2 regions of the Shewanella livingstonensis genome follow, and region 1 is predicted to be linked to the other one. Evidence: predicted binding sites of a transcription regulator. Region 1 holds the regulator's gene; the other holds the start of a gene.

Region 1 (7,941 bases):
AGTCCACACAAACAAAGGCAGTTTCATCCATGTCATGCCAGGCGCACGCATGTTAACGATGGTGACGATAACGTTAATCGCCCCCATGATTGAGCTAATACCCATAATGTGGATGGAAAATACAAATAGAGCGGTGGAATCTGGACTGTAAGTGGTTGATAACGGTGCGTAGAATGTCCAACCAAAATTAGGCCCGCCGCCTTCCATAAACAAGGTGCCAAGCAACATGGTGAAGGCAAAAGGTAAAATCCAAAAACTCCAATTGTTCATGCGGGGAAGCGCCATATCTGGCGCACCAATCATCATTGGAATTAGCCAGTTAGCTAATCCGGTAAAAGCAGGCATTACCGCCCCAAATACCATGATAAGACCATGAACCGTAGTCATCTGATTAAAGAAGTTAGGTTCTACTAGCTGTAATCCAGGTTGAAATAACTCAGCCCGAATGACCATTGCCATCGCGCCACCAGTGAGAAACATAATAAAACTAAACCATAAATACAGTGAACCAATGTCTTTATGGTTAGTGGTGAGTAGCCAGCGCATTAGTCCTTTCGGAGCTCCGTGATGATGATCATCATGAGCGGTAGCAATTGTATCGTGCGTTGATGTGCTCATTTTTTTCCCCTACTGTCCATGGCTAGCGACATCGGCAGGTTGCACCGCCTCGCCAGAATTATTGCCCCACGCATTACGCTCATAAGTAATCACTGCGGCCATCTTTTGCGGGCTGAGTTGACGACTAAATGCCTGCATTGCGGTACCTGGTTTGCCGTGCATAACAATATCGATATGTCCGCTAACCGGTCCGGTAATGACAGGGCTGCCAATAAGTGAAGGGAAAGCGCCTGGTAAACCAGCGCCAGTGGCTTGGTGACATGCGGCGCAAGTGGTGGCATAAACCTGCTCACCTTCGGCAATTAATTGCTCCAACGTTAAGGTGGGTAAATCTTCAGCGGCAACCGTTTCAGTTGTCACTACTTTTGTAACCGCTTGGGTAGCTTTTTCTGTCACTTTGTCGGTTATCTCAGTTGCTACTGCGGCCATTGTGTCCTTAGCATCGGCGACGGTTTTACTGGCTTCAGTACTTGCTTGTGAACTTACTTGAGTATTGCCAGAGAAGTGGCTCACATCAGCGGCTTGAACTACATCACCGCTATTATTACCCCAAGCATTTCGCTCAAAGGTAATGACAGCAGCAATTTCTTTGGCGGTAAGTTGCTTGGCAAAGGCTTGCATTGCGGTACCAGCTTTGCCGTTTAAGACAATATTCAGGTGACCGTCAACAGGGCCTTTTATGATTGGACTGCCAATTAATGATGGGAATACCCCAGGAAGACCTGCGCCATTGGGTTGGTGACAAGCTGCACACCTGGCAATATAGATTTGTTCACCTTGGGTGGTCAGCTCTTCAATAGATAATGTTTGTGATAATGATGCGGTTGCTGCTGCCGCTGCATTGCTAGCCAGTTGCTTTTGTTCAACTAACCAATTATCAAAATCCGCTTCAGATAAAGCTTGTACCACAATAGGCATAAAGCCATGGTCTTTACCGCATAACTCGGCGCACTGGCCGCGATAAATACCGGGCTTATCTATTCGAGTCCATGATTCATTAATAAAGCCTGGATTGGCGTCTTTTTTAACCGCGAAGGCAGGTACCCACCATGAGTGGATCACATCATCGGATGTCATCAAGAAGCGTACTTTTTGGTTTATGGGTAGCACGAGTGGTTTATCGACTTCTAGGAGGTAATGTTCACCCTTGGCCTCGCTGCCGTCAATTTGCTCTCTGGGGGTGGATAGTGTGCTGTAAAATTCGATGTCTTTATCAAAATAGCTGTAATGCCATTTCCACTGTGACCCAGTAATTTTAATCGTCAGATCAGCATCGCTGGGATCTTCCATAGCAATTAAGGTTTTAGTGGCTGGAATAGCCATAGCAATTAATATGATGAAAGGGATGATGGTCCAAGCTATTTCCACTTTGGTACTTTCGTGAAAATTAGCCGCAACAGCGCCTTTTGATTTACGGTGATAGATCATTGAATAAATCATGATCCCAAACACCACTAACCCAATCGCACAACAGATGTATAGAATCGTCATGTGGAGGTCATAAACCTTACCACTGATATCTGTCACGCCTTGAGTCATGTTAAGGGGCATTTCTGATGCCCCAAGCGGAAGTGCTACACACACAACCAGTAAACAATACAACCATTGCTTCACAAGACTACTCCTCTGCTCATTGCAAATAGCAACTACAAAGAAGAGTCACACAGTAATTCTCTGCTCTATGCAAACTCTTCGGTTCCCGAAAAAAGCTTGATGAACTCAAAGTACCTTGGTGGTTGCAAACATAAGGTTTACGGTTTTATTGTTAGCGGTGCACCACACTTGTACCTACGACAGAACTTATCAATATTGATTTGGCTCATTTGAGTCAAAGTTATCTCGATTACTTTGATTCACGTCCAATTAAAGATAAAAATGTTTCATCCTTGTTAACCACATTACTTGTAGATTAAACATTGATCAAGATCACTTTGTTGGCTAATAGGCTGAAAAAAGATGAAAAAAAACCCTGAATTCAATACAGGGCTTGGTAATTAAGGGTTCGTGCTTAGTGAAATGAGCAAAAATTACTTGCTCCATTTGTTAAAGTAGGGCTAACAAGTTGATGTTTGTGAGGTAAGTGAGCATTTACATCTTCAATTACTACACCTAAAGCACGTGCACTTTTGGCTACAATTTCTAACCGACGACTATCGCGAGCGTCAAGTGAGCTTGTCCAAGTTACTACAGCACTTGATGTACCGCTCGTCAGTGCTTTTTCCATGGCCCATAAAGTTTCAACTTCATCTTTGGTATGCACCAGTAAAATTCGGTCCATTCTCACGCCTGCACTTGCCAGCATATGTTTATAGCCAATATGAGGAGGGCTAATTAACACAATCCATCTACCTTGCTGACTCAATGTCGCCAGTTGGCTACACAATTGACTCAGTTCAGCTTCCCCTTGGGTGACGGTTTGTAATGTTTGAATAGTTTGGTTGCCATGGAGTTCTGTGTCAGTTAATTCGACCCATAAGCCTGGGTGGCGTGGCGCGATGCCCATTAGTTTGTTCATAACCAATCTCCATTACGGATAACGCCAACGGCAAGCCCTTCGATGGTTAGGCTTTGGCAACTTAAATCTACTTTTATCGGGGTGTAATCGTCATTTTCTGCATGCAGATAAATCACATTACCTCTTTGTTCAAATCGTTTTACAGTGACGTCATCATCAACACGCGCCACGACAACCTGACCATTACGTGCTTGTTGCATTTTGTGTACAGCGAGCAAGTCGCCTTCTAGAATACCGATATTTTTCATGCTATCACCACGAACGCGCAGTAGAAAATCTGCGGCAGGTTTAAACATGTTTGCATCAACTTGATAGTATTGTTCAACATGCTCTTGGGCCAAAATAGGCTCCCCAGCAGCAACTTGTCCAATTAATGGCAGACCGGTTTCAACCTGTTCTTCATGAGGTAAACGAATACCTCTAGAGGTACCAGGAATGATCTCGATAAAGCCTTTTTTGGCTAATGCTTTTAAATGCTCTTCGGCGGCATTAGCACTTTTAAAGCCAAGACGATTTGCAATTTCGGCACGAGTGGGTGGCATACCTGTTTCGGCGATATTGTTTTTAATTAAGTCTAATATTTCTGCTTGGCGCGGCGTTAACGGTCTCATGATGATTCCTGTCTTTTTATACAGTGACTGTCATTATATACAGTGTTTTTGTTCGCGCAAGTATTAACCAACTATTTTTTGTGTTTTGTTGGTAAAATATCATTTAACGATATGTTTTAATTGATTATTACTTATAGTTTGTCTTATGCTATTTCTTAAGATGAGAGCTCGCGCGTAAAGATAAGTCGCCCAGATAGTGTAAGCAGGGTGGTTTCTGGTATCCTATACCACAATATTACAATGGCTTATATTGCGAAAATAACCATGTCAAAACCAAATTCAATATTTTTACGAGCATTAAGATGGATCCAGAAATGGATGGTACAGACCATTGTGGTGCCACATGATCCCTTTGATGATCTCAACATAGATCCGACCAAGCCTTTGGTTTATTTAATGAAAACGGAATCTATTAGTGATATTGCTGCCTTGAGCGAAATCACAGAAGGCTTTGGTTTGCCCAGTCCTTATGAACCATTACAGCTTGATGGTTTAAGAGTACCTCGAGTCGTTTGCTTAGAAGGTCGAAAACCCATATTTGGTAAACGTGAAAGCGGTGACAAATTCATTAATTATTTTACCAGTTTATTATCCCTTCATAGCGAGAATTCTGAATTAGATATTCAGTTGGTTCCTGTTTGCCTTTATTGGGGGCGCACGCCTGGTAAAGAAGAAGACACCATGAAAGCGGCAGTATTTGAACGCGAAAATCCTACATGGTTACGTAAATGGTTAATGATTTTGTTTTTGGGCCGACATAATTTTGTTCAGTTTTCTAATGCATTATCACTTCGTTATATGGCCGACGAACATGGCACAGATAAAAGAATTGCCCATAAATTAACCCGTGTTGCACGAGTGCATTTTCGTCGGCAACGTAAAGTGATGACAGGGCCACAATTACCTAATCGACAGATGTTATTTGCTTCTTTATTAAAATCCGACTCAATCAAGAAAGCCATTGAAGAAGAGTCTGCTAATAAAAAAGTATCACTCGAGAAGGCACGTGAAACCGCCATTGAATACCTTGATGAAATTGCCGCAGACTATTCAGATAGTCTGGTACGTATTGCTGAGCGTTTTCTGACTTGGTTATGGAACAAATTATACAGTGGTATCAATATTAAAGGTGCTGAACAGATAAGACAGTTACATCATGATGGTCACGAAATTGTCTATGTGCCTTGTCATCGCAGCCATATGGATTACTTGTTGCTGTCATATATTTTGTATTATCAGGGGATGGTGCCGCCGCATATTGCAGCAGGTATTAATCTTAATTTTTGGCCTGCAGGGCCAATGTTCCGTCGTGGTGGGGCATTCTTTATTCGTCGTAGTTTTAATGGCAATAAGTTATATACCGCAGTATTTCGTGAATATTTAGATCAATTATTTGCTAAAGGCTATTCGGTTGAATACTTCACTGAAGGTGGTCGTTCACGCACCGGGCGTTTGTTAGCGCCTAAAACCGGCATGTTAGCGATGACGATTAACAGCGTACTTCGTGGAATAGAGCGTCCAGTGACCTTAGTACCAGTATATTTAGGTTACGATCATGTAATGGAAGTTGCTACTTATCATAAAGAATTAAGCGGTAAGAAAAAGAAAAAAGAATCTGTTTGGCAGCTATTTGGAGCGCTGCGTAAATTAGGTAATTTTGGCCAAGGTTATGTTAATTTTGGTGAGCCGATTAACTTACAGCATTTCTTAAATCAACAGGCCCCAGAATGGCGTGAGGAACTGGCTAAAGAACCCGATCAAAAGCCGTCATGGTTTACCCCATCGGTTAATGTACTTGCTAACCGCGTGATGACCAATATTAACGGCGCCGCTGCAGCCAGCTCAGTAACATTAACCAGCTTGGTGTTATTGGCCTCAGAACAAAATGCATTAGAAAGAAGTCAGTTAGAACGTCAACTTGATTTGTATTTAGCCTTATTGAAAACGGTGCCTTATACCCATTATGCGTCTGTAGCCGAAGGTAATGGCAAGTCCATTGTTGATCATTGTCTGTCGTTAAATAAGTTTGTTAGTACCAAAGATCTTATTGGTGAAATTATTTCTGTGGATGAAAAAATTGCCATCACCATGAGTTATTACCGTAATAATATTATTCATCTAATGGCACTACCTTCATTAATTGCCAGTTGTTTAGTGCAATATGATGAATGCGATCGTGCACGGATTCATGCCATTGTAATGGATTTTTATCCATTACTAAAAGCTGAGTTATTTATGGGTATTGACGATGTACCTAAGCATGTTGATGGCATTTTAGATTTCATGGTTGAGCAAGGTTTACTGACTGGCAACGATAACTTTTCTATTACGCCTCGCCATATTACCCAAGTATTACTTCTGGCTGAAACGATCAGTGAGACGTTGCAGCGTTATGCCATTATCTTCAATTTACTGGCGATAAAGCCAGAGCTTGAACGTTCAGCACTTGAAACCGACAGTCACTTGCTGGCGCAACGATTAGGGGCGCTACATGGGATTACCGCTCCAGAGTTTTATGATAAAAAATTGTATAATACTCTGAGTGTTAAGTTAAAAGAATTAGGCTACTTATGCAGTCTTGAACATCGTGAAGAGGTGATCAGAATTCGAGATCATGCTAATAGGTTACTGAGTTCGTCAGTAAGACAAACCATTGTTGATAGTGTGCACGCGGAGCACGGACAATAATGGCTAACCATATGAATGCAGCAAAGCATCGTACTAGTGGTAAGTCAGTATTGGGCGGGGCAATGATTATTGCTGGCACCACTGTCGGTGCGGGAATGTTTTCATTGCCCGTTGTTGGTGCTGGGATGTGGTTTGGTTATTCAATCGCCATGTTGTTAGGCGTATGGTTTTGCATGTTAATGTCGGGTTTGCTGTTATTAGAAGCCAATTTACATTTTGAACCCGGTGACAGTTTTGACACCTTAACCCGCGTGACTCTCGGACAGTTTTGGCGGGTGATTAACGGTGTATCCATCACCTTTGTATTATATATTTTAACTTATGCGTACATCAGTGGTGGTGGATCGATTGTTAATCATAGTTTGTCGGCATTGGGGGTGAGTTTACCTCAAAGTTTGGCTGGCTTGGTTTTTGCTGTGGTTTTGGCCCTGGTGGTATTTATCAGTACTAAAGCGGTTGATCGAATCACTACAATCATGCTCGGTGGTATGGTGATCACGTTCTTCTTGGCTATCGGTAACTTATTAATCGACATTGACACCGTGAAGCTAGTATCACCCAATGGTGAGTCGCGCTATCTGCCTTATTTACTTGCTGCTATTCCTTTTGGCTTAGCCAGTTTTGGTTATCACGGTAATGTACCCAGTTTAGTTAAATATTACGGTAAAGATTCAAAAACAATTGTTAAAGCTATCATTACTGGAACCAGTATCGCGTTAGTTATTTATGTGTGTTGGTTAGTGGCAACTATGGGTAATATTCAACGTAGCCAGTTTGCTGATATTATTGCTCAAGGTGGTAATATTGGCGTGTTAGTTGCGGCATTGTCCGGTGTCATTGCCAGCCAATGGCTTGATAATATGTTAACTCTGTTTGCCAACCTTGCTGTTGCATCATCATTTTTAGGCGTTACCTTAGGGTTGTTTGACTACCTTGCCGACCTATTTGGTTTTGATGACTCACGTACTGGACGGATTAAAACTGCCGCAGTTACGTTTATACCGCCAACAATATTGGGTTTGCTATTTCCTAATGGTTTTATCCTCGCCATTGGTTTTGCTGCACTTGCCGCCACTATATGGGCTGTTATTGTTCCGGCTTTATTGGCGTATAAAGTGAGACAGCAATATCCTCATTATGTCGGTTTTAAGGTGCCAGGCGGGACTCCATTGATTGTGCTTGTGGTGTTGTTTGGTGTCGTTACGGCAACATGTCACTTACTGGCAATGGCGGATATTTTACCGGTATTTAAATAATCTCGACGAGTTTTAATGTATTCATTGTTTAGCAAAAAGCCTTCGTTTGAAGGCTTTTTGCTTTTCTGCTGATATCGACTTAACTTATGAGATAAATTTTAAGTCAGCTATATTTGGCCACTTCTTTTTACTAAGGATTAGGATATGCAGGTACGACAGTATCAACAGGGACAACCATGTTGGATTGAATTAGCAACTCATGATTGGGCGGCAGGTAAAGCATTTTATCAGGCGCTATTTGGCTGGGGAGCAG
Region 2 (7,941 bases), 99 kb from region 1:
GACAATGGTTAAAAATCACCTTCGCATTGTTATTGCTAGTCCCTTTTATTATTGGCTATTTTGGGGCCTATAACAGCACAAAAGAGCAAGCATTTCGACCGATTTCACTCATGTTAGTCACCGCTATTGCCTCTGGATTTTTAACCAGCGGCGCGATTTCCTTATTCAGCTTTTGTTGTTTCTTTATTGGCTTTTTCTACTCACTCCGTACTGCAATATTGAGTTTTATTGGACTAAGCATCTTGCTTTTAAGCATTAACCTTGGCGTGGGTTACTCTGGTTACTTCTTTACTCTTTATGGTATGGGCATATGTTTTGGCGTAGGTGTATTTGGCATTATTGAACAAAACCGCCAACACATAAAACGCCAGCAGCAACAATCTAAAGATGAAATCACTCACCTCGCCACTGCACTAGAACGCGAACGGATTGCCCGTGATCTGCATGATGTAATGGGTCATCATTTAGCCTCAATAGCCTTAAAAGCAGAACTGGCCGATAAACTCATCAGCGCCGGTAAAATGGTGCAGGCGCAGCAACAAATTAGTCAGGTCAGCCAGATAACCCGCGACTGCTTAAGCCAAATTCGCCAAACCGTGACAGACTATAAACACCAAGGCTTAGCGCAAACCTTAAATACCTTAGCCCAAACGTTGCGTGATAACTCTGTCGCTGTCACGCTAGAGGGGCAATGGCCTAAGCTGAATAACTTAACCGAATCACAACTTTGCCTGATACTAACTGAGCTGGTAAACAATACCATTAAGCATAGCCAAGCTGACCATTGCACTATATTAACCCACACACAACAAGATCAAATATCGCTGCAATATATTGAAAACAGTGCCATAAACACCTTTGTTGAAGGTAACGGACTTAAAGGCATAAAAGAGCGAGCAACATTATTACATGCTGAGGTGCAATACCAATTAACGCCACAATTTGTTGTCACTATCACCTTGCCATTAGCTGAGGCCACATGAATATTTTATTAGCAGAAGATCAAGCCATGGTGCGTGGTGCATTAGCAGCGTTACTGACACTGGCGGCCGATAGCGTAAATAACATCAATATCACCGAAGCAGAAGATGGCGACAAAGCCATGCAGCTGCTTAAGTCACAACATTTCGACTTATTGTTAACCGACATTGAAATGCCCGGGAAAACTGGATTAGAACTGAGCCAGTGGCTACAACAACAACGTAGCCAGACCAAAGTAATTATTCTGACCACCTTTGGCCGAGCAGGCTATATCAAACGAGCATTAGAATATGGTGTCGGTGGTTTTTTATTAAAAGACGCACCGTCTGATGACTTAATTAATGCGATTAAACAAGTGATGGCGGGTAAACGAGTTATCGATCCAGAATTAGCCTTCACCGCTATTGGTGAAATAGATCCTCTCAACGACAAAGAAAGACGTGCATTGCGCCTAGCAAGCGAAGGCTTATCAACTAGCGATATTGCCAGTCAGCTGTTTATTGCCGAAGGCACAGTACGAAACTATTTGTCAGAAGCCATTAGCAAACTTAATGCCAGTAACCGAATTGATGCAGCCAGAATCGCCAAGCAAAAGGGTTGGCTGTAATTAGTGGCTTAATCTTGCCTTGTATGCAAAGTCTGCTAAGATACCTTAAACATCTGTATATAATTACAGTGATTTAAAATTGATGGCTTGAAATTACTATGATTTTTTGACATGTTTAATAATTAATTTGAGGTGTGCACAATTTGCTACGACTGGATCTTGTTCCGATCACCGACCTTAAAGGCGTTGCCAAAAAGGTTGCGGAAAAACTGGCTAAGTTAGGCATTAAAACAGTACAAGATGTGCTGTTTCATTTACCGCTGCGCTATGAAGACCGTACGCAAATCCACCCAATTGCAGCATTGCCTCCTGGTAGTTATGGCACCATCGAAGCAGAAATTCAGTCTACTCAAATAATGCAAGGTCGACGACGCATGCTTATGTGTAATGTGCGCGATCATAGTGGAATGATGAGCCTACGATTTTTTAATTTTTCAATGGCACAACGTAACGCCATGGAAAATGGCGCCACCATTCGGGCTTACGGTGAAATACGTCGCGGCAATCATCACAAAGAAATTGTTCACCCTGAATATCAAATCATCCATCCTGGCGAATCCGTCACCTTAAGCGACACCCTTACGCCTATTTACCCTACAACAGAAGGTGTTAAGCAAGCGAGTTGGATAAAACTGACAGAGCAAGCCTTAAGCATGCTAGATCAAGGTGGCTTGGCAGAATTATTACCCAGTGCATTGCAGCCAAACAATATTAGCCTTCGAGATGCGTTGCACATTTTACACCGGCCGCACAGCTCTGTATCACCCTTTGAATTAGAACAAGGTCAACATCCGGCCCAGCAACGACTCATTCAAGAAGAATTATTAGCTCATAACTTGAGTATGTTGCAATTACGCCAGCGCAGTAACCAAGATGCTGCCGTTCCAATGCCAGCAACAGGCCAGTTATTAACCCCTTTTCTAGCCCAATTGCCTTTTACACCAACTGGAGCACAGCAACGAGTTGTCGCTGAAATTAACCAAGATATTCAGCATCCAACGCCCATGATGCGTTTAGTTCAAGGCGATGTAGGTTCCGGTAAAACCTTGGTAGCGGCCCTTGCGGCATTGCAAGCGATTGAAAACGGATATCAAGTGGCCATGATGGCACCCACAGAGCTACTAGCAGAACAACATGTCAGTAATTTTACCGCTTGGTTTGAACCACTTGGGCTCAAAGTCGGCTGGCTAGCGGGTAAGTTAAAAGGTAAAGCCAGAGCGCAATCACTGGAAAACATAGCCTCTGGCGCAGCCCAAATGGTTATAGGTACTCACGCGATATTTCAACAGGCGGTGGTTTTTAACAAGCTGGCACTGATTATTATTGATGAACAACATCGTTTTGGTGTGCATCAACGCTTAGGCTTACGAGAAAAAGGCGTCAGCCAAGGCTTTCATCCACACCAGTTAATCATGACAGCCACTCCAATTCCGCGCACCCTAGCGATGACCGCTTATGCAGATCTTGATACTTCAACTATTGACGAACTTCCTCCTGGACGTACCCCGGTAACAACGGTTGCGATTGCCGACAGCCGCCGAGAACAAGTAATTGAACGAGTTAAACAGGCTGCATTACACGATAATCGCCAAGCTTATTGGGTATGCACCTTAATTGAAGAATCTGAAGTACTTGAATGCCAAGCAGCAGAAGACACTGCAGCAGAATTGACCATAGCATTACCTGAACTTAAAATAGGCTTGATCCATGGCCGAATGAAAAGTGCTGAAAAACAGGCTATTATGGCGCAATTTAAAGCGGGTGAGTTGAACTTATTGGTCGCTACTACCGTCATAGAAGTCGGCGTTGATGTACCCAATGCCAGTTTAATGATTATCGAAAATCCTGAACGTTTGGGTCTAGCACAGTTACATCAATTGCGAGGTCGTGTAGGGCGAGGTGCTGTGGCTAGTCATTGTGTATTACTTTATAAAGCGCCACTGTCACAAACCGCCACCAAACGCTTAGGCGTACTTAGGAACAGTAATGATGGTTTTGTTATTGCTCAAAAAGACTTAGAAATTAGAGGACCGGGAGAAGTGCTGGGTACCAAACAAACGGGTTTAGCAGATCTTAAAATTGCTGATCTGATCCGCGATCAACATTTAATTTCACCAACCCAAAAATTGGCATCGCACGTATACCAGCAAGTGCCTGAAAACGTTGATGCTATCATTCAACGTTGGATAGGTGATAGACAACAATATGTCCAAGCGTAATATAGATCATAATATATTGTTCATTATCATCAGTTATCACTAGACAAGTGTGCCGAATATTGCAAAATGGTATGCCAATCGTGTTAGTTATATGGTCATGCTGTAGGAATTCAAATTACTGTAATCAAGACAAATGCTTGAAGACATATCCATTTTACGCAGAGTAAAGTGATTTTAATTGAAAAGCTTGAGACGCTCTGAACTGTTCTGATAATTAATGTGATTGGTATCATGCAGAATTTTTCGACTCCATCTAGATATTTATATCGATTAGCTATAACGCCAAGGAATTGAAATGCAAGTTAATGAAGAAGACCGAATTACCCCGCAAACCGCGGAAAAACCAGGATCTAACATGCTATTAATCGCTATCGCGGTTATTGCGCTACTAGGTGCGAGCAGTTATTTCTATTTTACCAGTGATGATACTGAAGAATTTGAACCGCTTGCTATGACTCCTATTGAACTGCCAGAATCAGTTCCAGAGCTGCCAATAGAACAAACGCCTATTGAAGAACCGCAAAACACCACAGCTACAAATGATGTGGTGCCTACTGGGGAATCTGAAACATCGACTGCTGCTACAACTGAAGCTGTAGAGCCACTGCCTGCTTTAGCTGAATCTGATGATTTTGTTGAAGCAAAAACATTGGCTATTGCTAACGGCATGAAAATTGCGCCGATGATCTTGAAAAAAGACATCGCTCGTCAATTTGTGGTGTTTGTCGATAACCTGGCCCAAGGCGATATCGTGCATAAAGCAAGCCCGCTAAAAGGCCCTGACACCCAATTTACTGTAAGTGAAATAACCAACAAAACCTATCTTAACCCAGACGGTTATCATCGATATGATTTGTATGCGAATTTTATAGAAGGCTTAAACGATAAAGATTTAGTGGCTACTTATACTGAATTAAAACCACTCTTTGCCGAAGCATTTATTGAGCTTGGTTATAACGACATTGATTTTGATAAGCGCATGCAGCAGGCTTTTAGCATGATTGCGAGCGCACCCATTATTGAAGAACCTATTGAGTTATCATCTATCAGTGTTAACTACAAATATGTAGATCCTAACCTTGAAGCATTACCTAATGCACAAAAGTTGTTGATCCGTATGGGGCCAGACAACACTCGTAAAATCAAAGCTGCAGTCAAAAAGTTACAGCAAAGCTTTCCTAATCAATAAGCTTTTGTCTTAAAAATACAACACTGGCTTAATTAGATAACTAGGTTATTAACCATTAGCGCGACGTTCACCGTCGCGCTTTTTTATTGAAGCGTTACTTTGGTCAATTAACTTTCTGCTAGTAGCCTTTTTCGTCTACACGACTTCTTATCTACATTAACTTGGGTGTACAATCGACAACGTTAACGAACCGTCTTTATTTAGGTGATTATTGTTAACAATTAGATAAGGATAGCTCGGCAGTTATAGAGGGAATGTGGTGCATTTAGTATTTGATCTTTTATCATGGGGCGCATGGTCGCCGAACTTCCAAACTACTGAAAGTTGGCAGCAATGGCAACAGCCTAATGGCAACTTGCCGCCCAAGCCTGACTCACCTGCATTGGCTCACATTCCAGCCATGCAACGTCGTCGTTTTAGCCGTTTAACTAAAATGATGCTAACCGCAGCACACCAATGCCAACCGGACAATAATTGCCGGAGTATTTTCTCATCTCGACATGGCGAACTCACTAGAACATTGGGTTTACTGAACGACATTACTCTGCAACAAGCTTTATCTCCTATGGCTTTCAGCCAATCAGTGCACAATACTGCCAGCGGTATTTTTGGTATTGTGAATAACAACACTACGGCTTCTACATCGATTGCAGCAGGAGAACAAACTCTGACTCAAGCGCTCATTGAAGCCTATGCTCAGTTAGCGCAATCTCCACAGCCGGTATTAGTCATCTTTGGGGACGATCCTGTGCCACCGGTGTACAGCGAATTTACTCACGAAGTCGAACTCCCTCTGGCATTAGGTTTGTACCTTGCACCACTGAATCACCTTAACCATAAAGCTCACAAACAGACGACTCTTAGTGTGTCTGATATCCCCCTTGCTCTGGACAACCCTCAAAGCCAAAAAAATATTAGTTTGAGCGAGTTAATTCATCATATTACCAGCGAAAAAAATATCCAGGGTAAATTATGCCACTGGTATTGGTCACTTGAACATCATGACTAATCAACAAAAAATGCACCATACAGATCCGATTGAGCAAACAAAAACACTGGCACCGAAACTGAACGGATTACCATATGTCCCTCGCTGGTTCGCGGGGGTGGGTTGTTATATTGCGTTTGGTTTAGGTGGCTTGCTGTGCTCATTAACTATTTTGCCCATATTACAAATGTGGCCTACCAAGCCACATTTGCGCGTTGCACGAGTACAACGTTTAGTCAGCAGGATGTTTAGAGTCTTTGTCGCCATGCTTAGTTTTGCTGGGGTAATCTCAGTTAAGACTAAAAATATTGAATTGTTGCAACACGCCAAAGGCCAAATTGTTATCGCCAATCACCCCACATTAGTCGATGTGGTGGTACTGATTAGCCTTATGCCTAATGCCGGTTGTATTGTAAAACAAGGTTTATGGCGCAATCCATTTTTTCGCGGCGTGCTAGCCAGTGCAGGCTATATTCCCAACCGCGGTGCCGATTTATTGCTGCATGATTGCTTACAAGTGTTGAAAAATGATACTAATTTAATTATTTTCCCTGAAGGTACTAGAACACTAACAGGTAATATCGTTAACTCTTTTGCTCGCGGCGCCGCCAATATTGCATTGCGCACCCAAACAGATATTTTACCTGTGGTATTACGGACCGATGTAGCAGGATTAACCAAGCAACAACCTTGGTACCAAATTCCGCGGCAAACCATCAATATGTCAGTAGAAATTGGCACAAGCATGTCATACCTGCTGTATGATGCTAAACAGGGTAATGAAGCCAAAATGGCTCGACAGCTGACGCGCGACTTGCAGCAGTTTTACATTGAGACACTTAAACAGCCTATCAAATCATATTGATAGCCATACTGATAAGAAAGACAAATAATGAACTTACACAACCAAATAAAACAACTGATCATTGATTGCTTAGATCTAGAAGATGTCACTGTCGATGATATCGAAACTGATGCGGCCTTATTTGGTGACGGTCTAGGATTAGACTCGATCGATGCGCTTGAATTAGGCTTGGCAATTAAGAAAGAATTTGATGTCAAAATTGAAGCCAACTCCGACGCGACTAAAGCACACTTTTTCAGTGTTGCTAGCTTAGCTAGCTTTATCGAATCTCAACGTGTTTAGGAGCTAGCATGCAAAATCGTGAACAAATTCTCGAAATGCTTAGCGCTATTTTAGTTGAAGATTTTGAAATAGATGCCACAGATATCACCCTAGAAGCCACTTTGTATGAAGATCTGGATTTAGACAGTATTGATGCGGTTGATTTAGTGATTAAACTACAACAGCAAACGGGTAAAAAAATTCAACCTGAAGCCTTTAAAACCGTGCGCACAGTTGATGATGTCGTCAATGCCATTGAAGGGTTAATTAAAAGCTAATGCGGTTAACTCTGCAAATAATCACGACCTTGGTCATTGTTGCTTATCCTTTTGCGGTGTACTTTGGATTGCAGTATTTACCACCTGGTACCCTTGCTTTGTTGCTGTGTTTGTTGCTAGTAGCGCGGTTTATTGTCACTAAGCAGCAAGTAAAAAGCATGACACTGCCGATATTGATTGGCATAGGCTTAACTGCAGCCAGTTTTATTGCTCAGCGTCATGATTGGTTATTGTACTATCCAGTGGTGATAAACCTAAGCATGTTGGGGTTATTCAGTTATTCATTGATTAATGGCCCCAGTATGATTGAGCGTTTAGCACGCTTAAAAGAGCCTGATTTACCAGACTCTGCTATTCCTTACTTGCAATCCATTACTACACTTTGGTGTGGATTATTTATTATTAATGGTGTTGTGGCTGCCTATACGGCCATCGCAACAAGCATTGAAATATGGACGCTTTACAACGGACTGATCGCATACCTGCTTATGGGCTTGCTACTCAGTGGTGAATGGATTTATCGACGGTTTTGGTTGAAAAAACATGAATAAGC

Evidence for each region. Region 1 encodes LexA, which represses DNA repair genes until DNA is damaged. Its sites were predicted from a motif close to TACTGTATNNNNATACAGTA; they were not measured.
Region 2: a site for LexA is predicted at 1,640-1,659, ahead of recG (ATP-dependent DNA helicase RecG). Genes of this name have one in related genera too.

What each region holds. Positions count from the first base shown of each region.
Region 1 covers NZ_CP034015.1:4,829,610-4,837,550, reverse strand. Annotated here, with positions in the region: gene ctaD (cytochrome c oxidase subunit I) at 1-618, opposite strand, end outside; gene coxB (cytochrome c oxidase subunit II) at 628-2,232, opposite strand; gene EGC82_RS21180 (cell division inhibitor SulA) at 2,627-3,133, opposite strand; gene lexA (transcriptional repressor LexA) at 3,130-3,744, opposite strand; gene plsB (glycerol-3-phosphate 1-O-acyltransferase PlsB) at 4,009-6,432, shown strand; gene mtr (tryptophan permease) at 6,432-7,688, shown strand; gene EGC82_RS21160 (VOC family protein) at 7,833-7,941, shown strand, end outside.
Region 2 covers NZ_CP034015.1:4,730,173-4,738,113, forward strand. Annotated here, with positions in the region: gene EGC82_RS20685 (sensor histidine kinase) at 1-983, shown strand, start outside; gene EGC82_RS20690 (response regulator transcription factor) at 980-1,588, shown strand; gene recG (ATP-dependent DNA helicase RecG) at 1,732-3,807, shown strand; gene EGC82_RS20700 (DUF3014 domain-containing protein) at 4,103-4,996, shown strand; gene EGC82_RS20705 (beta-ketoacyl synthase chain length factor) at 5,256-6,005, shown strand; gene EGC82_RS20710 (lysophospholipid acyltransferase family protein) at 6,016-6,849, shown strand; gene EGC82_RS20715 (phosphopantetheine-binding protein) at 6,877-7,131, shown strand; gene EGC82_RS20720 (acyl carrier protein) at 7,140-7,388, shown strand; gene EGC82_RS20725 (COG4648 family protein) at 7,388-7,939, shown strand; gene EGC82_RS20730 (AMP-binding protein) at 7,932-7,941, shown strand, end outside.